3 regions of the Paenibacillus jiangxiensis genome follow, and region 2 is predicted to be linked to each of the others. Evidence: riboswitches for the same ligand, from Rfam matches in the RefSeq annotation. Region 2 holds a riboswitch; each other region holds the start of a gene.
The links. Region 2 has a riboswitch for glycine ahead of ACI1P2_RS22575 (amino acid permease). Riboswitches for the same ligand answer to the same signal wherever they lie in the genome.
Positions count from the first base shown of each region.

Region 1: it holds a riboswitch for glycine, as region 2 does, so the genes downstream of both, sdaAB (L-serine ammonia-lyase, iron-sulfur-dependent subunit beta) here and ACI1P2_RS22575 (amino acid permease) in region 2, are expected to answer to the same signal.
Region 3: it holds a riboswitch for glycine, as region 2 does, so the genes downstream of both, gcvT (glycine cleavage system aminomethyltransferase GcvT) here and ACI1P2_RS22575 (amino acid permease) in region 2, are expected to answer to the same signal.

Region 1 is NZ_JBJURI010000047.1:17,102-24,901, forward strand. Features, by position in the region: gene ACI1P2_RS29330 (transporter substrate-binding domain-containing protein) at 1-530, shown strand, start outside; gene ACI1P2_RS29335 (amino acid ABC transporter permease) at 604-1,263, shown strand; gene ACI1P2_RS29340 (amino acid ABC transporter permease) at 1,279-1,929, shown strand; glycine riboswitch at 2,024-2,138, shown strand; gene sdaAB (L-serine ammonia-lyase, iron-sulfur-dependent subunit beta) at 2,321-3,007, shown strand; gene sdaAA (L-serine ammonia-lyase, iron-sulfur-dependent, subunit alpha) at 3,033-3,935, shown strand; gene ACI1P2_RS29355 (Ig-like domain-containing protein) at 4,034-6,898, opposite strand; gene ACI1P2_RS29360 (response regulator) at 7,041-7,800, opposite strand, start outside.
Region 2 is NZ_JBJURI010000026.1:37,258-45,057, reverse strand. Features, by position in the region: gene leuA (2-isopropylmalate synthase) at 1-1,517, shown strand, start outside; gene ACI1P2_RS22580 (histidine kinase N-terminal 7TM domain-containing diguanylate cyclase) at 1,757-3,439, shown strand; glycine riboswitch at 3,562-3,642, shown strand; gene ACI1P2_RS22575 (amino acid permease) at 3,775-5,127, shown strand; gene ACI1P2_RS22570 (ABC transporter ATP-binding protein) at 5,217-6,020, opposite strand; gene ACI1P2_RS22565 (FecCD family ABC transporter permease) at 6,020-7,051, opposite strand; gene ACI1P2_RS22560 (FecCD family ABC transporter permease) at 7,048-7,800, opposite strand, start outside.
Region 3 is NZ_JBJURI010000013.1:61,823-69,622, reverse strand. Features, by position in the region: gene gcvPA (aminomethyl-transferring glycine dehydrogenase subunit GcvPA) at 1-840, opposite strand, end outside; gene gcvT (glycine cleavage system aminomethyltransferase GcvT) at 882-1,982, opposite strand; glycine riboswitch at 2,075-2,168, opposite strand; glycine riboswitch at 2,182-2,260, opposite strand; gene gcvH (glycine cleavage system protein GcvH) at 2,638-3,033, shown strand; gene ACI1P2_RS14105 (PTS mannitol transporter subunit IICB) at 3,545-5,005, shown strand; gene ACI1P2_RS14100 (BglG family transcription antiterminator) at 5,082-7,160, shown strand; gene ACI1P2_RS14095 (PTS sugar transporter subunit IIA) at 7,157-7,591, shown strand; gene ACI1P2_RS14090 (mannitol-1-phosphate 5-dehydrogenase) at 7,588-7,800, shown strand, end outside.

The sequences.
Region 1 (7,800 bases), on a different contig from region 2:
CTTCGAAGACCCGTATTCCGCTTCTGCAAAACGGTGACATCGACATGATCATCGCTACCATGACGATTACGGAAGAACGCAAACAGCAGGTAGACTTCAGCGACGTATATTTTGAAGCAGGCCAGTCTCTGCTCGTTCCGAAAGGCAGCCCGATTACCGGCTTAGATTCTTTAACTAAAGGCACAACCGTCCTGGCCGTTAAAGGCTCCACCTCCGTAAAAAATATCAGGGAAAAGGCTCCGGATGCCGAAGTACTTGAGTTTGAAAACTATCAGGACGCATTCAACGCGCTCAAAGCCAATAAAGGCGACGCTCTGACTACAGACAACGCAATTCTGCTTGGTATGCAGCAGCAGGACCCGAACTTCCAGCTGGTCGGCGGCAACTTCACTGACGAACCATACGGCATCGCAGTCAAGAAGGGCTCCACTGATTTGCTGCAGGCAGTAAACGATACGCTGGCTGACCTGAAATCAAGCGGCGAATATGACAAACTTTATGAGCAATGGCTTGGCGTTAAACCTGAATAAGAGAATGGCGGAAGGAGCCGCAGCAGCGTGCTCCTTCTTTCTTGCCATCGGTTAACGGAGGTGTGATCCGCACATGCTAACTTTTGACGTTAATGTCCTGTTCAATTATTGGGACCTGTACATGGAAGGCTTCCTGAACACCATCAAGGTCAGCTTGATTGCTCTTGTGTCAAGCTTTCTGCTTGGGGCCTTGATTGCCATTTTCCGGATAGCACCCTTCAAGCCGCTGAATTGGCTTGGTACCGTTTATGTGGAAATCTTCCGGAATATCCCGCTGTTGATTACGGTCTATATTTTCTATTTGGGTCTTGGTCCTCTCGGCATCAACCTTGATGGTTTTGCTTCAGGCACTATTGGATTGTCCATTTATACCGCCGCTTATATAGCGGAAGCCATACGGGCGGGCATTCAGACGGTGCCCAAAGGCCAGATGGAAGCAGGGCGTTCGTCCGGTTTGACGTATAATCAAACGATGATCCATATCATTCTGCCGCAGGCCATCAAGATTGCGCTGCCGGCCATCGGCAATCAGTTCATTAACTTGTTCAAGAACTCATCCATTCTTGCCGTCGTTGCCGGCGCGGATTTGATGCTGATGTCCGACCGGATCAACTCGGAGACATTCTTGCCTGTCAGCGTTTATGCGTTCACCGCTTTATTATATCTGGTCGTTACCCTTCCGCTCAGCTTTTTCATGCTGTACCTGGAAAAGCGGCTGGCCAAAACATCTTAAGGAGGGAAGCCTGTTATGGATTTTACAGGATTATTTACTGGGCCTAACGTCAAATTTATACTGCAGGGTTTCCTCCTTACGTTGGAAGTCGGCATCTGGTCCATTGTTATCAGCACAATCGCGGGCATCATATTCGGAATTTTACGTTATACCCGAATTCCTGTTATTTCGCAGGCGGCTGCCACCATTATTGACCTGATCCGCAACCTGCCGCTTCTGCTCATCATTTATTTCCTGTTCCTCGTCCTGAAGCCGCTCGGATTTGATGTCGATTTGAAATGGTCCGCCATCATCGGTTTGTCCATTTTCGAAGGGGCCATGATTGCCGAGGTTGTGCGCAGCGGCTTGAAGTCTGTTGACAAAGGGCAGATTGAGGCCGCACGGTCTTCAGGTCTGAATTACGTTCAGACGCTGTGGCATATCATTCTTCCGCAGGGCCTGCGGCGCATGATACCGCCATTGGTCAGCCAGTATATTTCATTGATGAAAGATACGTCGCTGGCGGTCATTATCTCGCTGCCTGAGCTGACGCACAGCGCGCAGATTGCCGGCGCTCAGAACCAGTCGTTCGTTGTTCCTGCCCTACTGTTTGCGGCTTTCCTATATTTTGCCGTGAACTACAGCATGTCGCTAATTGCCAGGAAGCTGGAAGTACGGACCCACTGAACAGTCATGAGCTAGTCATGGGTCAATGAGCATTGACACGTTTACGGCTATCCTTTACTCTTAATTTGAATCATTGAATTGAATACCACCGCGGATGAGGCTGACGGGAGAGACCTGATCGATTTTTAGGATACAGGGCACCGAAGGAGCAAGCTGCACGGCACCCGGCCGGCAGTTAATCTCTCAGGTACATGTACCGCCAGCTGACGCAGCTCTGGAGAGTGCGTTTTTTTAGCCACCAAAGGGGTAAGACGGGTCAAGGCCTGTCAGAAACTCTCAGGTACAAAGGACAGAGACAAGGGACTATTTCCTTGTTCTGTCCTTTTTTTGCGCTTACATATTAACGTAGTAAGTGAATGAATACTGCACCATATTAAGGAGGAATGGATAAGTGCGCTTCAAGGATGTATTCTCCATCATCGGCCCGGCCATGACGGGTCCGTCAAGCTCGCATACAGCCGGTGCCGTGCGCCTTGGCCGCATGGCCCGGCACTGGCTTGGTGGAGTGCCTGAACATGCCAAAATGACACTGTACGGCTCTTTCGCGGATACTTACAAAGGACATGGGACGGATCTGGCCCTGCTGGGCGGCCTGCTTGATTATGACACAGATGATGCCCGCATCCCCGATGCTGAGCAGTGTGCGAAGCAGGCCGGGATGACCTTTGAGTTTGTTACGAGCGGCCTCCCCGCTCCTCACCCCAATACGGTCCGGTTCGAACTGCAGCGCGGCGGTGAAAAGCGCACGCTGCTCGGTTCATCCATTGGCGGAGGAAATATAAATGTGCAGCAACTCAATGAGTTCCGCGTCAATTTGACGGGTGAATTCCCGGCTCTGATCCTGCTTCATTCCGACAAGCCGGGCATGCTTGGGGCTGTAACCTCCTCACTCGGGGCAGCAGGGGTGAATATCGCTTATATGCATGTTGACCGCAAAGGGCGGGACGGTGAGGCTTTAACAGCGATTGAGACGGACAGCGCTGTCCCTGAACAGGTCATCACCGAGCTGCAATCACTAACCCATATGTATGAAGTGAGAAATATCGATATCCGCAGCAAAAACAGGCGGCAGCCATAGAAGATATTAAAAGGAGCAAAAACCTATGCGTTTCAGTCATCTTCACGAAATCAGCAAAATCTGCAAACAGGAGTCCAAAACAATCAGCGCACTAATGATTGAAGAACAATCCCGGGAGACGGACACGCCTGCCCAGGACGTGATCAGTCAGATGGCCGACTATTACGAGGTGATGAAGGAAGCCGTACGCCGCGGCCTGACGGAGGATACCGTATCACGCAGCGGTTTAACGGGCGGAGACGGCAAACGGGTGGCGGAGTATCTCCGGTCGGGAGAAACCTGCTCAGGAGAAGGCTCTGCGCTCGCCATGGCCTACGCCCTTTCCGTCTCCGAAGTAAATGCCTCAATGGGCCGGATTGTGGCTACGCCTACAGCCGGCTCCTGCGGTGTCATTCCAGGGGTGTTCATCAGTGCGCAGGAGAGATTCGGATGGACGGATGAGCATATGGTTCGCGGCCTCTTCACGGCGGGAGCCATCGGTTATGTGATCGCCAATAACTCATTTATCTCCGGCGCCGAAGGAGGCTGCCAGGCTGAGATTGGCTCCGCCATCGGCATGGCTGCAGGCGCTATGGTCGAGCTGCGCGGCGGCACTCCCGAGCAGGCGGTTCATGCTGTCGGCCTGGCCCTGAAAAACACGCTGGGCCTGATCTGCGATCCCGTTGCCGGTCTCGTCGAGATCCCCTGTATCGTGCGCAACGGGCTCGGGGCGGTAACAGCTCTGGCTGCGGCCGATATGGCACTGGCAGGTGTGCGCAGTGCCATTCCATCGGATGAAGTCATTGACGTCATGCTTGAAGTTGGCAGCGCCATGCCCGTCAAGCACCGGGAGACCGCCAAAGGCGGCCTTGCCCAAACCCCGACAGGCCGACGGATGACAGAAGCGCTGGCCGGCAGTCGCAAGGCAGAGGCAAGGGATAAGAGTTAGTTCCGTTCTTGCTTCAGCAGCGTACAAAGCCATCATGCACATAACAGAAGAAGGCCGTTCCCGTTTAAGCGGGAGCGGCCTTTCTGCTAATAACCCAATTATTTTTCTGTTACATTGACAACAACCTTGGCTGTCTTGCCTGCAAACTTCAGAGTGACGTTGGTTTTCCCTTTGCTGATGCCTTTTATCACTCCGTCTTTGGCCGTAGCCACAAGAATTCTGGAGGAGGCCCACACCCCTTTTTTCGTTACATCCCCCTCCGAACCGTCCATATACGTAGCCGTTCCGGTCAGTTGTACCTGCTGGCCGACAGTAAGGTTCAACAACACCTCGCTGGTTTCAAGGTATTTCAGTGCATCTACCGTAACCGGCACTCTGACCGTTTTACCGCCGTATTTTGCCGTAATATTGGTCTTTCCATATCCGGTTGCCGTTACGGTACCGCCTTTCACGGTTGCCACCTTGTAGCTGCCTGTTGTCCATTCTGCTTTATTAGTGACGTCGACTTTCGAACCGTCGCTTAGCGTTGCTGTAATTTTAAGATTACCTGTTTCACCGGTTTTTAGCGAAAGGGCAACTTCAGATGCTGTAATTTTGGTGGCCGTGTCTACCTGAACCGTAATGGTTACCTTTTGGCCGCCATATTTTGCAGTAATATTCGCTTTGCCTTTTTTATAAGCAGTGACATAGCCGTTTTTGATGGAAGCAATCGCCGTACTGCTTGAAGACCATTCCGCGTCTTTCGTTACATTTCTTGTATCGCCCTTCGAATTCGTTGCTGTGAGTGTAATCAGTTGTGGTTCATCTCCGGCCGACATGACAATCAGAAACTTATCAGCCTCAAGCTCAGCAGCAAGGCCAACTTCCACTTTAACGGTCGCTTTCAGACTCCCATAGGTTGCAGTTATAGTGGCTTCGCCCTCGGAAATACCTGTGATCAGGCCTGAAGAATCCACCGTCGCAGCTTTGGCGCTGCTTGTGGTCCATTCCGCTTCATTCGTTACATCTTCCGTTGTTCCATCTTTGTAGGTTACCGTCAGCTGCTGCTGATACGTATCATCAATATCGAGAACGAGTGATTTGGATTTCACTTCCAGCTTCGTAGGCTCGCCAACTGTAACGGTAACTGTTGCTGTTTTGCCATTGTAGGTTGCGGTAATAACCGCAGTCCCTTTGTTGTAAGCCGTCAGCTTACCCTTGTTTACATATACAATACTGTCCTTATCCGATGTCCAGGTCGCGCTATCCGTTACAACCTCCGTCGATCCGTCCGTATAGGTTACTTTGGCTGTCAATTGAACGGGTTCGCCATTCGGGGACATGGAAATTTTCGAGCTGCCGATGTCCAAATGGGATGCCGTCTCTACATTTACGGTAATGGTGGCCGATTTACCGCCATATGTCGCTGTAACCGTAGCGGTCCCGGAGTTATAAGCCGTGATCAGTCCTCCATCGGACACATAGGCAATATCCTCGTTGCTTGATGCCCACGTTGCCTGGCTCGTAACATCAGTTCCATTTTCATCCTTCAACACAGGCTGATGAGTGCCTTTGACATCAAGATAGACTTCTGATTTATCCACGCTCAGCTTGTTGACCTGGCCCACCTTTACAGGAAGGGTTGCCGTCTGTGTGCCGTAGCTTGCAGTAATCGTTGTGGTACCTGCACTGTAACCAATCACATAGCCTTCCTTCACATCTGCTACAGACGGGTTGCTGGACGTATAAGAAGCGCTTGCTGTCACATTTTTACGGGTACCGTCCGCAAACGTCGCAGTCAGCTCCAGCTGCTGTTTCCCGCCAACCGAATCAAGATTTACCTGGCTTTGGTTAAAGTCAAGATAACGGGCAACCTCCACGCTTACCTTGATCGTTACCGTTCTGTCCCCGTATTTGGCAGTGATCGTTGCTGCTCCTGCTTTATTGCCGGTGACTTTTCCTTTATACACGCTGGCAATGCTCTCATCGCTCGATGTCCACTGAGCGTCAGCCGTAACATCCTTGGCAGCGGCCTCAGGATAAGAAGCCGTCAATTTAAGCTGCTTTTCCCCGCCAATTTCGAGATAAAGGTCCTCATTGTCGACAGTCAGCTTGCTTGTTTTTTCGACCGTTACGTTGATGGTCACCGTCTTCGTTCCGTACTCTGCCTTAATGACTGCGGTTCCCTGCTTATAAGGGGTAATGCTGCCTTTCAGCACATCGGCCACCGTTTCATCACTGGAGGACCACTCGGCATTCGCCGTTACGTCCTCGGTCGTTCCGTCAGGAAAAGTTGCCGTCAACGTGACCTTCTCCGGAGCATCGCTAAGCAGAAGGGAGACGTCCGTGGTGCTTGGTGTAATGCGCTTCACCACATCCACAGTGACTTCAACGGACACTGTCTGCTTGCCGTATACGCCAGTAATGGTAGCTGTCCCGGCTCCAACACCCGTTACTGCTCCATTCACGACCGTTGCAACAGCGGAATTGCTGGATGCCCACTCCGCCTCATTGGCCACGGTATTGTCTGTCGTATTATCACTGTAAGTGGCTGTAAGTGTAATTTGTTCAGAAGTTCCTTTGCGGATATTCAGGCTCATAACATCTGCAGTCAATGCTTTCACTTTCTTGGTGACTGTGATTGAAGCCGATTGGGAAAATGTTTTGCCGTCCCCGTCCTTGAAAATAGCAACGATCGTTGCCGTTCCCACCGACTTCGCGGTAACTGTACCGTTATATACGGAAGCAATGGAAGTGTCGTCACTTGTCCAATCGGCATTGATCGTTACATCCGATGTCTTGGCGTCGCTATATATAGCAGTAGCGGTCAGCTTTAACGTTTCGCCAACCATCAGCTGGCCGCTGTTCGCTGAAAGAACAATTTTCGAAACAGCAGCACTTGCAGCCCACGCCGGTGCGGCACCGACGAGCAGCAGCAGGAAGGACAGCATGATCGCAAGCGGTTTGGTCAAACGGTTCCTCAAATGATTTACCTCCGATATATGTTTATTCTTTAAACCTCATAAGTTCATATATCGGTAGATGCTGGGAAAAAATTAACCTACTTTAGTCCTATTTTGACACCAATCATGGGATAAACGAACTTCATAACCGCTTGATCCATGGTCAACCCCCCGCTTTCATACCCAATCTGTATTCTGTCGGAGTCATACCGCACTTGCGGCGGAACACCTGTGTAAAATGTCTGACATCATGGTACCCGATCCGGTCGGCAATGTCGGCCAGCTTCAACTGGGGATCAAGCAGCAGCTTTTTGGCCTGCTCCATGCGCAGGCTGATGACATAATCCTTGTAGCCCTGACCGGTCTTCTGCTTGAACAGCTGGCTGAAATATACGGGATTCAGAAAGACGACGGAAGCCACCTTCTCAAGAGACAGATCCTCTGTAAAATGTGCACGAATGTACTGTAGCGCCACATCCACCGTATGAATCCCCTCCTTCAGAGATTCATCTCTGCCGGATACCAGGCTGCCCTCCAATGAACTGCGCAGCGACGCAACCGCATCGGGAATACCCGCAAAATCATAGTGTGGCCCGGAAACCACCGCCTGGAAGGGCAGCTTCAGACATCTTCGCAAATGTTCCTTCAGCAGGCCGATCAGCCTGTTGGCCTCCGATTCATTCTGAAGGCGGGCGATGCCGAGCAGGCTGTACCGGTCCAGGCTGATGACAAAACCATTGCCGGTTGTTTCCAAAATTTCGGAGAGGACATTTTCAATAATAAAATGCTCCAGATGATTTTTTCGCTCCACTGCCTCCATGCCAACCATGAAAAGGTTGAATTGCGGATAGTTCTCCACGAAAGGGCGAATATCCAGCTTGCCTGTATCCAAGCCGAGCGCATAGCGCTGAAATACGGCTTCT
Region 2 (7,800 bases):
AGGAAAAACTGGAATACTTCAAATTGCTAGTAGATATCGGGTTCAAGGAGATTGAAGTCGGATTTCCCGCAGCATCGGAAACGGAGTTCACCTTTTTGCGCACATTGATCGAGCAGGATTTGATTCCGGATGATGTAACGATCCAAGTGCTGACCCAATCGAGAGAGCACATCATCCGCAAAACCTTTGAATCGCTGAAAGGCGCGAAGAAAGCCGTCGTCCATCTGTACAACTCGACCTCCGTGGCGCAGCGGGAGCAGGTGTTCCGCAAATCCAAGGAAGAGATTATCGACATCGCTGTGAGCGGCGCCAAGCTGTTGAAGGAATGCGCGGAGGAGACGGAAGGGAACTTCCAGTTCCAGTATTCGCCGGAGAGCTTCACCGGTACGGAGATCGAATTTGCGCTGGATATCTGCAACAGCGTGCTTGACGTGTGGCAGCCGACGGCGGAGAACCCGGTCATCATCAACCTTCCTGCAACGGTATCCATGTCGATGCCTCACGTCTATGCCAGCCAGATCGAGTACATGAGCGAGCACCTGAATTTCCGGGAGCATGTGATTTTGTCGCTCCATCCGCATAACGACAGGGGAACAGGTGTGGCGGATGCGGAGCTGGGGATGCTGGCGGGAGCCCAGCGCGTTGAAGGCACTCTTTTTGGAAACGGGGAAAGAACAGGGAACGTAGATATTGTGACGCTGGCTCTCAACATGTATTCCCACGGGGTGGACCCGAAGCTGAATTTCGAGAACATCCCTGTGATCGCTTCCGTTTATGAACGGCTGACCAAAATGAGAGTGAGCGAAAGACACCCTTATGGAGGCGAGCTGGTATTCACCGCGTTCTCTGGTTCCCATCAGGATGCCATTGCTAAAGGAATGAAATGGCGCGAGGAAAAGGAACCTCAGCATTGGTCGGTCCCTTATCTGCTGATTGATCCCAAGGATATCGGCAGGGAGTATGAAGGTGATATTATCCGCATTAACAGCCAGTCCGGCAAAGGCGGAATCGGATATGTGCTGCAGCTGAAGTACGGACTCGATCTCCCGGCGAAAATGCGTGAAAATTTCGGATACTTCGTTAAAAACGTATCGGATCAGCAGCAAAAGGAACTGATGCCTGAGGAAATATACGATATTTTCGTGAAGGAATATGTGAACATACAAACACCTGTGGAGTTTATCAAATACCGCTCTACAGACAATGAAGATTTTCAAACCATCGTCACGATTCGGACCGGCAATGAAGTCAAGGAAATTACAGGCACCGGGAACGGAAGACTCGATGCGATCAGCAATGCTCTGCAAACCGATCTTGGACTGAATTATACCGATTTGATCTACAAAGAACACGCTCTGGAAACCGGCTCTAAATCACAGGCTGTCTCTTATATCGGTATCACGGCTCCGGACGGCAGCGTGTACTGGGGCTGCGGCATTGATGTTGATATTATGACCTCATCTGTAAAAGCTCTGTTCAGTGCTGTGAATCAATTTAGCCGTAATACCCAGGTATAAGTCTGGTCAGCAGAGATTAGAATAGATCATGTCAATGATCCATTAATAAAGTAACTGTGACCCTTCTGCAGCATGCAAAAGGGTCTTTTGCTGTGGATAGCAAAGAGCGATTCGTATAGCCTGTTGTGGTTTTTTTTAGTGATCTTATGATATTTATTTTAATATTTATTTATAAGGAATATACTATAATAGAATCGATGTGAATTATCGAAGTTGTCGGATTAAAAAGGAGAAGATTTGTGAGCTTATCCGTATGGTACGATCTCTCTTTGTTCCTCCTGTTATTTGCATTATTCGTATATGTGTTTGCAACTGTTACAATTACTGATTTGCGTAAAGTTTACCTTTTGTTCCATTTCCTGATGATGCTTTGGCCGCTGTGTCAATTTGCTACAGGTATTACGCGTGATGGGCATTTACAGCTGTTATATGTGACCCTGTCTTTTGTTGCGCTTTCGATGTTGGGGAGTGGTTGGCTTCTTCTAACAGCCTTTCTTACCGGAAATGCAAATAGATTAGGAAGAAAGAGATTACTCTTGCTGTCGATCCCCGCTGTTGTTGCAGCAGTCGGCGTAGCCATGAACCCGTTTAACCTGTTCGTAAAACCGCTGGGTGGCGGGTACATACATAGAGAATACGGTCCATGGTTTTGGGTTGTGATCGTCATTTTATTATGCTATTTTTTTGCTTCGCTCTCTTTTTTATTTGGGGCATTCCATTCTTGCAGAACGATATTAACCATCAAAAAACAAGTCAAAATAACGCTCTGGGGAATCTTCGTGCTGGCCACTTTTGCATTAACGGACCTGCTTCTTAATGTGGTCTTAAGGGAGTGGCTCCCGATCGTTCCGGGGTTGACCTCGGCGGGCATTTTTATCTCTGCTTTATTTTTTGTATTTGTCATTAAAAGATACAATGTTTTGGATATTGTCACCATCGCTCATGATGATGTGATCAATACAATTCCGTATGGAATTATGGTAGTAGACGAGAACGAATCCATTATTGAAGTCAACAAAGCCTTACGGTTATTTGTGGATGTAAATGTGGGGGACTATTTTGATATGGAGAAATTTCTGGGATCTGTTCGAGTAGCTGGCAGCAGCCGGAGGTTCCTCGATCATTACAAGTATAAAAATAATACGTTATCTCAAATTGAAATTATCATTGGGCGAGATATCGTGAGTCATTTTATATTGCAAGCTTCTCCAATCGTTGACTCTTACCGTATGCAAATTGGTCGTATTCTTATGTTTCAGGATGTCTCGCAAGAGCGCTATCTTGTAAAAGAACTAAATCGGCAGAATGAAATCCTGCGGGAACGCAATCATTCTCTTGATAGCATTCGCAACGAATTATCCATAGCCAATCAAAAACTCAGGGAAATGGCGCTTACGGACAGCTTGACAAATTGCTACAATCGCCACTATTTAACCGAACAGTTAACTCAACAGATTAAAGCCAATATTCAAGATAGGACTCCATTTTCACTAATCCTGTTTGATGTGGATTTCTTTAAAGCCATTAATGACCGCTTTGGACATGTCATAGGGGATGAAGTCCTTTATCGTACTGCCCAGACCGTTAAACAATCTCTTCGCAGTACGGATATTCTAATCCGTTACGGCGGGGAGGAATTCATCATCTATTTGCCGGATACAGACCGCCGGTTAGCTGAAGAGCTGGCGGAACAAGTGAGATTATTGGTAGAGTCCACTCGCATTTTGGTGGGGCAAGAAAACGAACCTGTTTCCATTACCCTCAGCATGGGGGGATTATCTGTTGAAAATTTTGAACATGAACATTTACCGGCCAGTCCGGAAGGGGACTTAATAGGACTCCTTTCTGAGGCAGATAAGGCGCTTTATCAAGCCAAGGCGAATGGACGCAATCGGATTAGATTTGCTGAATATCAAAAATAGAATTTACCACTGTTGACATTTTATTTAACTGGGATTAATATTGAAAAAACATTTCGCAAGAAGTTGACACTTAAAAATTTTATAATAAGCAGGCTATGATTGCTATGGATCGTACTATAGCAGGAGCAGCTTCTGGAGAGACCGCGGGAATTCCGTGGCGCCGAAGGGTTCACCATCTCAGGCAAAAGGACAGAAGAGTACTAAGTAATCCATTTGTTATGCTGATTTTCAGTATAACAAAGCTTATTTATTATTCTTATGACCATGAGATTGGAGCGATCCAATCTCTTTTTTTATTTGGCAAAATTCCGTTTGACATTAAGGAGGGTCCGGTTTTGGCGCAACAAGAATTGAAGAGAAATTTGAAAAATCGGCACGTTCAGCTCATTGCAATCGGCGGGACCATTGGTACCGGGTTATTTTTAGGATCGGGTAAAGCAATACAGCTGGCAGGGCCATCCATTATCTTTGCTTATTTCATCGTGGGAATCGCCGTTTTTTTTGTGATGAGAGCGCTGGGAGAACTTCTGTTATCCAAAGCGGGGTATCAGTCTTTTACAGACATTACCGAAGATTATCTTGGGCCGCGAACAGCATTTGTAACCGGATGGACGTATTGGTTTTGTTGGATCATGATCGCTATGGCCGACATCATTGCCGTTGGGATATACGTGCAGTATTGGTTTGATATTCCCCAATGGATACCTGTGATCATTTGCTTGATCATTTTATTGGGACTGAATTTATTAACGGTTAAAAGTTTTGGAGAATTGGAATTCTGGTTTGCTTTAATCAAGGTCGTGACGATTCTCGCACTGATTGCCATTGGCATTATATTGCTGGTGCTGGGATTCAAAACGGATACGGGAGAGGTTGCTTTAAAAAATATTTGGGGGCATGGCGGTATTTTTCCAAACGGGATTTCAGGCTTCCTGCTTTCCTTTCAAATGGTTGTGTTTGCTTATGTCGGTGTGGAAGTGGTGGGTGTATCGGCGGCGGAAACATCCAATCCGGAAAAAAATATCCCATCAGCCATTAATAAAATTCCTTTAAGAATTCTGTTTTTCTACATTGGCGCATTGCTTGCCTTGTTATGCATTAACCCATGGACGGAGCTGAATGCGGCAGAAAGTCCTTTTGTTAAAACATTTAGTTTGGTGGGGATTCCCATTGCCGCAGGAATTATTAACTTCGTCGTATTGACGTCAGCCGCTTCCGGTTGTAACAGCGGAATGTTTTCAACAAGCCGGATCTTATATAATTTGGGCAGGAATAATCAGGGTCCGTCCAATTTAGCCAAACTGAATAAAAATCATGTACCAAGCAACGCGTTATTCATATCCACACTGGTTGTTTCCGTGGGGGCTCTTTTAAGCAAGCTGATTCCGGAACAAGCTTTTGGCATTGTGACAACCATTAGCGCCATTTGTTTTATTTGGGTTTGGGGTGTCGTTCTTATTTGCCATATAAGGTACAAGAAGACACAGCCGCAATTACATGAACAATCCAAATTCAAAGCACCGTTTACGCCGTTCATTAATTATGCTGTCCTGACGTTGTTTGCATTCATTCTTATGGTAATGCTCTTCGCTGATGAGACTCGTCCGGCGTTATTATTGACACCGCTCTGGTTTATTCTATTATTTGCTGTGTATGCAAGCAGAAGAAGGGGAAGAACAACAAAGTAAAAAAATCAGCAATCCATAGATGGCTGACATCCGCTACGCCATGTGTTAACGTGACCTGATGTGTAAAAGGCATCCGATTCGGGTGCCTTTTATTCATTCACATGGTATCGTCCTCTTGGTATCACCAACGGAGAACCAGAAACGGGGTCTTTGATCACCGTGCAATCGAGCCCGAAAATGTCCTTGACCAATGTGCTTGTTATCACCTTTGATGGCTCGCCCTCTGCCACAAGCTTTCCTTTTTGAAGCGCAAAAATATGGTCTGCGTATCGCGCGGACAAGTTGATATCATGAAGAACCATGACAATGGTAGTTCCGTGTTTTCGGTTAAGGTCTGTGAGCAGGTCAAGAATTTCCACTTGATAGGTGATGTCCAAATAGGTTGTCGGTTCATCGAGCAATAAAATATCTGTTTCTTGCGCCAGAGCCATGGCAATCCAGACGCGCTGTCTTTGGCCGCCCGACAGCTCGTCAATATGATGGTTGGCAAGCTCGGTTATATCCATAATTCTCATCGCTTCCGCAACGGCCTCAACATCCTTTTTTGTCCATCCGCTGAGTACGGATTGGTGCGGAAATCTTCCTCGTCCCACCAAATCCGCAACAGAAATTCCTTCCGGAACAATGGGGGACTGCGGCAGCAGTCCCAAGATTCTAGCCAATTGTTTTGGTGGAATTTTGCCAATCGGCTTTCCGCCAAGAGAGACATTGCCGGATGCAGGCTTTATCAGCCTTGCCAGTGTTTTCAGAAGGGTAGACTTTCCGCAGCCGTTTGCTCCAATAATAACGCTTATTTTATTACTGGGGATAACAAGGTCTACTCCTTGTATAACCGTTCTATTCTCATAACCTGCTACGATTTGTTCGGCTTGAAAAAGATGTGTCGGTTTCATTATAGTTCTCCCTTTCGATTCATTCGGATGAGCAGGAAGATCAGATACGGTGCTCCGAGTAATCCGGTTATAATGCCTACAGGGAATCTGTACTCAAAAGCAAATTGTCCGATTAGATCTGCCGCCAGAACCAAGTTGACACCAACAAGACCCGCCGGAATTGCGTTTGAGAAGCCAGCACCGGCTAATCTTTTTGCAATCGGTCCCGAAAGGAAGGAGACAAAGGCTATTGGGCCCGTGGTAGCGGTAGCAATAGCAATCATGCAGACGGAACTCAAAATAAGCGCTATTCTTGTCTTGTCCGTGTCCACACCGAGAGAAGTAGCCGATTGTTCTCCAAGCTCCAATATACTTAGATGTTTTCCCAGCACGATAACGATAGGCGCAAAGATCATAACCGTTATCACAAGAGGCGGGAGTTCGTCCATTTGAGAGCCATTAAGGCTGCCGGTGAGCCACCTGAGTGCTGCGGGAATATCCTGTTGTGCACCAATCAGCAGAAGATAGGATATCATGGCATCAAGCATGGCCTGTATGCCGATTCCGATCAGAATTAACCGCCCGACCGAAAATGATTTTCCTCTGGACAATATATAAATGAGTATTACTGTAGCAAGACCTGCAATGACTGAAGCAACGGAAATGACAGCTCCGCTAGTATGAAATATGGTTATACATAAAACAGCCGCCGCGCTTGAGCCGGAGGTAATACCAATGACATTCGGGTTTGCAAGGGGATTGCGCAGCATGGTCTGGAAGGTGTATCCGGCAAGGCCGAAAGCAAATCCGGCGAACAGACCTGCCAGCATTCTTGGCAGACGAATGGTATTCACCGCAAAAGACACACCTTTGAGGTGCTCCCCTGAAAGGACCCGGATGACATCCTTAACCGGATAAACGGTGCTCCCCAGTAAAAGCATGGCACAGCAAAGAATACATGCAAGAGCCGCAAGGAAGACGGTAACAAGTATCCACCGACGGCGTCTTTGACGTCTGCCGGCTATAATAAATTCAATAGATTGATTTTTCATAATGAGCGCACTTTCGATTTCATAGCTAATATGATGAGGATTGGAGCTCCTATGAACGCTGTAACTACGCCGACTTCAAGCTCTCCAGGGCTGCCGACGAGCCTTCCGCATACATCCGATATCGTCAAAATGATAGCTCCTGAAATAGCTGACATTGGTATAACAAAACGCAAGTCGGGACCAAGAATAAGGCGTATGACATGAGTGGATAAAAGTCCGACAAATCCAACAGGGCCGGCCAGAGCAGTCGCCGCGCCGCACAAAAGAACACCTGCAAGAGCCGCAACAAGCCTCAGTGCCCCTGTTCGAACACCCTGCCCGGTCGCAACTTCGTCTCCCAATGCCAGCGCATTCAGTGCGGGAGCAGTCATAATGGCGATCAGTATGCCGATGATCAGAAACGGAACGAAAGTAGCTATAGCGCTCCAGCTTGCTGAGCCGACGCTTCCTACCTGCCAAAATCTGAATTGATCCATAACATAGGAGCGTGGAATCATGATGGCAGTGACCAGAGAAGAAAGAGCGGCGCTTGTGGCGGCTCCTGCCAAAACAAGCTTAAGGGGCGTAGCACCACCACGCCCCATAGAGCCGATTCCGTATACGAAAACTGCAGTAATCGCAGCCCCGGCTAAAGCCAGCCATATATATTGATTTGCCGTGCTTATGCCCAAGAACGCAATTCCGCAGACCACAAACAATGATGCGCCTGTGTTCACACCCAGTATACTCGGGTCTGCAATCGGGTTGCG
Region 3 (7,800 bases), on a different contig from region 2:
ACCGCAGGTCGGCCCACCGAGCGAAGAAGAGATGCCGAGCGGCTGCGCGTCGCCTACCACGATATCAGCTCCCAGCTTGCCTGGCGCTTCTAGCAGCCCGAGTGAGAGCGGATTGGAGCTGACCACTAGCAGCCCTTTTTGGGCATGAATCAGGTCGGCCATTGGACGGAGATTCTCAATGGAGCCGAAGAAGTTAGGATTTTGCACCAACACGGCGGCGGTATCCTCCGTTACCGCTGCTGCGAGCGCCTCGGGATCGGTGACGCCATTTTTGCAACCTACCTCAACAATCTCCAGGTTGAGGCCGTGCGCGTAAGTGTTCAGCACCTGCCGGGCTTCAGGATGAACGGCGCGGGATACGACAAGGCGCTTGCGCCGTGTGGCGGCTGCCGCCAGATTGCCGGCTTCGGCCAGCGCGGTGGCTCCGTCATACATACTGGCATTGGCTACCGCCATGCCGGTAAGCTCGCATATATAGGATTGGAATTCAAAAATAGCCTGCAGCTCTCCCTGGCTTACTTCCGGCTGATAAGGGGTGTATGCCGTATAAAATTCCGAGCGGGAAATGACATGATTAATCACGGACGGAATATGGTGATCATAGATGCCTGCGCCCAGAAAGCTGGCGTGGGTCTCGCTGCTGGCATTGCTGCCGGCTAGCGCCGACATATGGCGGGTCAGGGCCCGTTCATCCAGTCTTGAAGAAACGGGCAGCTCGCCCCGGAAACGAATTTTTTCGGGAATATCCTTGAACAGGTCCTCAATGCTGTCGGCGCCGACTGTATGAAGCATCTCGGCGCGATCTTGCTTGGTCATCGGTAAGTATCTGTGCTGATTCATTGGCTGCGCTCCTCTCAATATCCGTTATGTTCCGGTTATCTCTATTTCGTTCGTTTGTAGAACGGTGCCTTAATAACCTCTGCTTTGAGGCGTTTGCCCCGGATTTCTACCTCAACCTGCGTGCCAAGCTGGGCAAAATGGCTGTCAATCAGCGCAAGCCCCAGATTCCGCTTCAGGGTAGGGGACTGCGTTCCTGTCGTCACTTCGCCAATCTGCTCCGACTCCGCGAATACCGGATAATGTGAACGCGGAATGCCGCGGTCCAGCATTTCCAGGCCAACGAGCTTGCGTGGAGTCCCTTGCTCCTTCTGTGCAAGCAGTGCTTCATGACCGATAAACGGCCCTTTATCCAGCTTGACGAAAAAGCCCAGGCCCGCCTCCAGCGGGGAAATGGTCGCAGACAGCTCCTGGCCGTACAGCGGCAGTTTCGCTTCGAAGCGCAGCGTGTCCCGTGCACCCAGACCGGCGGGCACCAGCCCGTGGGTTTCCCCTGCTTTCATCAGCCCCTGCCAAATCAGCGGGGCATCCTCGGTACGGCAGTAGATCTCGAAGCCGTCTTCTCCTGTGTATCCAGTGCGGGATATGAGTGCTGACGCCCCGAACAAATTGGCATGCTCAACAAAACGGAAGGAGCCGAGTGAAGTGACATCGCTGTCTACGGTGCCGGTAAGGATGTCTACTGCTGCAGGACCCTGAAGGGCAAGCAGCGCAGTTTGATCTGATACATTTTCCATTTGCACATCGGCCGGTTTATGCTGCTGCAGCCATTCCCAATCCTTCTCGATATTCGAGGCATTCACGACGAGCATGTAGGAATCGCGGCCGCGTTTGTAGACAAGCAGGTCGTCCACGACACCTCCATCCGGGTAACACATCAGCGTGTACTGGGCCTGGCCGTCTTCCAGCCTGGATACGTCGTTAGTGGTTACATGCTGCAGAAAGCTTACCGCTTCAGCGCCTGTTACGTTGAACTCTCCCATATGGGAGACATCGAACAGTCCGGCCCGTTCTCGTACGGCTTCGTGCTCCTTTTGGATGCCGCTAAACTGGACAGGCAGCTCCCAGCCGCCAAAATCAATGCAGCGCACGCCGGGATACCCGGCATACAGCGGGTACAGTGGTGTTCTTTTCAATGCGGTCAACACAATTCACCTCGCAAAAGAGTTGGCACAGCTTATGGAAAAGCAAAGAAGGACAGGCCAAAGAAGGGGGACATGGCTTTCCAGCCATTCCATTCTTCAGCTCTGTCCTTGATACCTGAGAGTTGCCCTGCTTGGTTACAGGTTTCCCCTTGGGTGACCCGCTGCTGCGGATTCTCTCCAGAGTTGCGTCCGGTAAAGGTCCTTTTGCCTGAGAGATTCACCGCTTGCCGGCTTACTCCTTCGGCGTTACCTGCTGATTCCGCGGATACAAGGCAAGCACGGGGCTGGCTTCACACTTCACACTGCCAATCCGCCCGGTCCTGTTCAGACGCGCCTTGGCGCATCATTTTCCCGGAATATCGGTAATCTCTCCCTATACGTTCATCCGCTATTCAATCTATAACCATTAATACGCGATCACCGGACATATGTCAATAAATTTGTCATATTTTAAGACGGATAACAAAATGTAAGCCATTACCCTTCCTTTAGTGCTTTAATCCGGAAAAAAAGAAGTGGTTTTTTGTAAGCAATATTGACATTTAAATCTTGCTTGGCTTAATCTTACGTTGAAAAAGAGAAAGCGAAAGAACAGCTTAGGGGAACATCAAAGTGTTTTATGGCCGAAAATTCCAGTGGAAATGGAGCGGTATACATGAGCGAAGTTAAAGAAAACTATTTGTACAGTGAAGAGCATGAATGGGTGAAAATTACGGAAGAAGGAACCTTGCTGGTCGGCATCTCCGATTTTGCGCAGCATCAGCTTGGCGACATTGTGTTTGTCGAGCTGCCCGAGGAAGGCGGAACTCTGGAAGCTGGCGCAAGCGTGGGTACAATCGAATCTGTCAAAACGGTGTCCGATCTGTATGCTCCAGTAAGCGGTACGGTGATTAAAGTGAACGGGTCGCTGCAGGATTCGCCTGAGCTGGTCAACAGTTCGCCGTACGAGGATGGCTGGATGCTTGAAATCCAGGTGGATGGCGACATTAATGATGCAGTAAGCAAACTGCTGAGTGCAGAAGCGTATAGCCGGCTTGTGGAAGAGGCTTAATGAAGCATTCACTCTAAAATAGGATATTTGTCCTATTTGCTACGTTTTTTTCGAAAAAACGACATAAAGTGTATGCAAGCGTATATTCGTTTTTGCAAGCATATTGATAAGCATGGCAGCCTGATATCTCATGTGAGATACAGCGGCCATGCTTTTTGCCGTTTGGTCAACAACTTTGGAACCAAGACATAATGTTCAGGGAAATTGCGGTTAATACCGGCGAAGTTCGTTTATATTAAGGTATGACTATATGAATCGTATTTAGAGCATACTATTCTTCCCCCGAGAATCTTAAATTTAAATTTTGTCATCAACGTTCATGACGAAACTGCATTTTCATTTTATTGATGGAGATACCGTTTTCAATTAGGATGAAGGTAAGCAAAAGGATATGAGGCCTTTTACCTAAGGATTTGACAAAATCAGAAAAAGCGACAAATTCCTTTATTTCGTATCGAATTTTGACGAATCCTTAACCTGAAGGTTTCAATACATTGAGGAGGTTTTCAATATGAGTTCAGTGGACGCTAAGTCCGGAAGCGGCGGAGGCCTGCGCGTTGGAGTGCAGAAATTCGGACGCTTCCTGAGCGGCATGGTTATGCCGAACATGGGCGCATTTATCGCCTGGGGCTTGATTACGGCCCTCTTTATTCCAACAGGATGGATTCCAAACGAAAATTTTGCCACGCTTGTTGATCCGATGATCAAATACCTGCTGCCGCTGCTGATCGGTTACACAGGTGGTACAATGGTACACGGACAGCGCGGTGGTGTGGTCGGCGCGATCATGACGATCGGTGTCATTGTCGGCGCGGACATTCCAATGTTCCTTGGCGCCATGGCCGCAGGTCCGTTCGCGGCATGGGTAATCAAGCAGTTTGACAAAGCGGTTGAAGGCAAAATCAAATCCGGCTTCGAGATGCTGGTTAACAACTTCTCCGCAGGTATTATCGGTGCCATTCTGGCACTGCTTGCACATACGATTATCGGTCCGGTAATCGAAGTGATCAGTAAAGTGCTGTCGTCCGGAGTTCAGTTCTTGATGGACGCAGGATTGCTCCCACTTGTCAACATCATCATTGAACCTGGTAAAGTATTGTTCCTGAACAACGCCATTAACCATGGTATCCTGACACCAATTGCAACAGAGCAAGCTTCGCAAATGGGCAAATCGATTCTGTTCATGCTGGAGTCCAATCCGGGACCAGGTCTTGGCATTTTGCTTGCATACTGCTTCCTGGGCCGCGGTTCGGCTAAAGCTTCCGCTCCGGGCGCAGCGATCATTCACTTCTTTGGCGGTATTCATGAGATTTACTTCCCGTACATTCTGATGAGACCGATTCTGATCCTGGCTGCAATGGCCGGTGGTGTTGCAGGTACGTTTACATTCATGCTCACAGGCGCAGGTCTGGTAGCTGCTCCTTCGCCAGGCAGTATCTTTGCTTACTTTATTATGACGCCAAAAGGCGGTTATCTTCCGATGCTGGCCGGTGTCGTAGTAGCGGCGGTTGTCTCCTTCGTCGTTGCCGCGATTCTGCTGAAGACAGGCAAACAGACAGATGAGAGCCTGGAAGATGCATCCGAACGTATGAAAGATATGAAAAACCAAGGCAAAACGGGTAATGCAGCCGTAGCAGCCGATAACCGTGAAGCGGATCGTGCAGCAGCATTGGCTTCCAACAATGTCGTTAAGACCGATGTCAATAAAATCGTATTCTCTTGTGACGCAGGTATGGGATCGAGCGCCATGGGCGCATCCATTCTCCGCAAGAAAATGAAGCAGGCCGGCGTGGATGTGGTCGTAACGAACACCGCAATCAGCGAAATTCCGCAGGATGCCGACATCGTAATCACACAGAAAACGCTGACTGACCGTGCCAAAACGGTTGCGCCGAATGCGGAGCATATTTCCATCGACAACTTCCTGAAAAGCCCTGAATATGAGGAACTTGTGGAACGCCTGAAAAAATAATTCGTAATGCCTTACAATAAAGTTTTTCGGGTCATACGCACAGGCAGTTCAAGAGCGAAATCGGGAGGACGGTACGATGAATATTACCAAACGACAAAGCGAAATTCTTGAATTCCTGCTGCAGCAGACCAGAGAGGTGACTGCGGGCGACATTGCCGCCCGCATCAATGTCAGCACGAGAACCGTTTTGCGTGAGCTGAGTGCGGTAGAGAAATGGCTGGAGCCCCATGGGGTCAAGCTGGAAAAAAAAACCGGGATCGGAATCCATTTGGATGCCGATCCCTCTCGGCTTTTCCAGCTTCGTCAGCAGCTTTTTCGCTCGGAGTCGGTAGAGTATTCAGCAGAAGAGCGAAAGATTTACAGCTTATGCATGCTGCTGGATGACAGGGAGCCGATCAAGCTGATGTCGCTGGCTGCTGATTTGAAGGTGACAGTTGCAACCGTCAGCCATGATCTTGATGAGCTGCAGTCCTGGATTGAGAAGCATGGGCTTACTCTTGTGCGCAGGCGTGGATACGGTGTGCAGATCACTGGCAGGGAAACGGACATCAGGCGAGCCGTTTCCGAGCTGGGTTTGGAGCATCTCGATGAATCCGACTTGTTCGGAAAGGATTCGACCAGACACTCATCCCATGCCATGGATAAGCTGATGGAGCTGATCGGCAGAGATGTGATGCTGACGGTTGAGAACGCCTTATGGCAGCCGAATGAAAAATGGCTGGAAAACATGGTCGAGAGCAAATATATGGAACTGCTGATTCAGCTTTCTGTCGCCATCGCCCGTATCCGGCGGGGTTTTGCGGTCGAGCAGCCGGAATCGGAGCTGATCCTGGGGGCCAATGACGAAGAGGATAAAGTTCGCTCAGCTATGGTAGAGCGAATATGCGCCGAATTGTCGGTTGCACTGTCCCTTCAGTTCCATGAGCGGGAGAAAAAATATTTCAGACATCTGTTCCGTTCCGCCGAGGATCGCTCGACAAGGCTGCTGCCGCTGGATGATCTGGTGCTGCTGGAAATTGTGAATGAACTGATCCGCCGGGTGGAGGAGAACGCAGGGGTGCATTTTGGAGAGGATCGCCTCCTGCGTGAAGGGCTGATTGCCCATGTCGAGCCTGTCATTAAACGGCTGAAAGAAGGAAATGACATTCGCAATCCGCTGCTGCAGCAGATCCGCAAGGACTATGCCGAGCTGTTCGAGGCGGTCAAGGGGGCCGTGTCAGGTATGACCGAGCTGAATGTGCCTGATGAAGAAGTGGGCTTTCTGGTCATGCACTTCGGCGCTTCCATTGAGCGGCTGCGCCAGCTGCAGCGGGAGGTGCGCGCCATTGTCGTATGCACCAGCGGAATCGGATCTTCGCGACTGCTGGCTACACGGCTGGCGAAGGAGCTCCCGCAGATCAAGATTGTGGACCGGGCTTCATGGTTCGAAGCGGCCCGCATTCCCAAGGAGGATTACGATCTGGTCATTTCGACTGTCGATCTGCCCCTTGAGAAGGATCGTTATCTGAAAATCAGTCCACTCCTGACGCAGGAGGAGAGTGACCGCCTGCGTCATTTTATCCAGAACATAACACTCAAGAAGGTAAGCGGCAGGCAAGGGCAGACTGTGGAACCGAACCAAGGATTGGGGTGGCTGGTCGGGCTCAAGGACAGTCTGCAGGAGATTGTGCGGATCGTGCAGAATTTTCATGTCTACCCGTTGGATAACCGGGGAATGGATATGAATGAAGTTTTATACGCCATGTGCATTTCCGAGGTCGGGCGGGGAACCGTGCACGACCCGGAAGCAGTAGCAGAGCTTCTGGCCGAAAGAGAGCAGCAAGGCAGCCAGGTGATTCCGGATACACAGCTGGCCTTGTTCCACACACGCAGCAGACACATCCGCACGCCTTCGCTTTCGCTGTACAGACTTAGCGAACCGTTGGAGTTGGAAGGAGCACAGGAAGCGGTAAAAGAGGTGCTGTTAATGCTGGGGCCGCGCGAGCTGTCCAAGGAGAGCTTGGAGGTGCTCAGCGAAATCAGCGCATTGCTGCTTCAAGGAGAAATGATTACGCTGCTGGAGCACGGAAGCCGGGATGAAATCACCAGTTATATGGCAGATGAACTGACCGACTTTTTCCGCAGCAAACTAGAGACAGGGAGGACCATACAATGAGCATCATGTCCACAGACAAAGTTAAAATGAACGCAACAGCGAGTGACAAATACGAGGCAATCCGTATGGCGGGCCAGATTCTGCTGGACGCCGGCCACATTACGGAAGCGTACATTGACAAGATGGTCGAGCGTGAAGAAATCGTATCCACCTATGTAGGCAATGGACTTGCGATTCCGCACGGAACGAAAGAATCCAAGGAATTTATCAACTCAACAGGCATCTCCATTATCCAATTCCCGCAGGGTGTGGATTTTAACGGGGAGAAAGCATATATGGTTATCGGCATCGCAGCACAGGGAGGGGAGCACATGGAGATTCTGACCGGGATCGCTGTGGTATGCTCCGAGGAAGAGAATATGGACAAACTGCGCAACGCCACAAGTGCACAGGAAATTATCGATCTGTTTGAAAGTGAGATGGAACTATGAGAGCCGTCCATTTCGGAGCAGGCAATATCGGGCGCGGATTTATCGGATTGCTGTTGTCACGCGCCGGCTATGAAGTGATTTTCTCTGATGTCAACGACACACTCGTGTCCGAGCTGCGCAGCCGCAAGCAGTATACTGTGGAATTGGCCAATGATGCCAAGGACACGGAAATCGTAACCAATGTAACCGCCATTGACGGAAAAAATGTG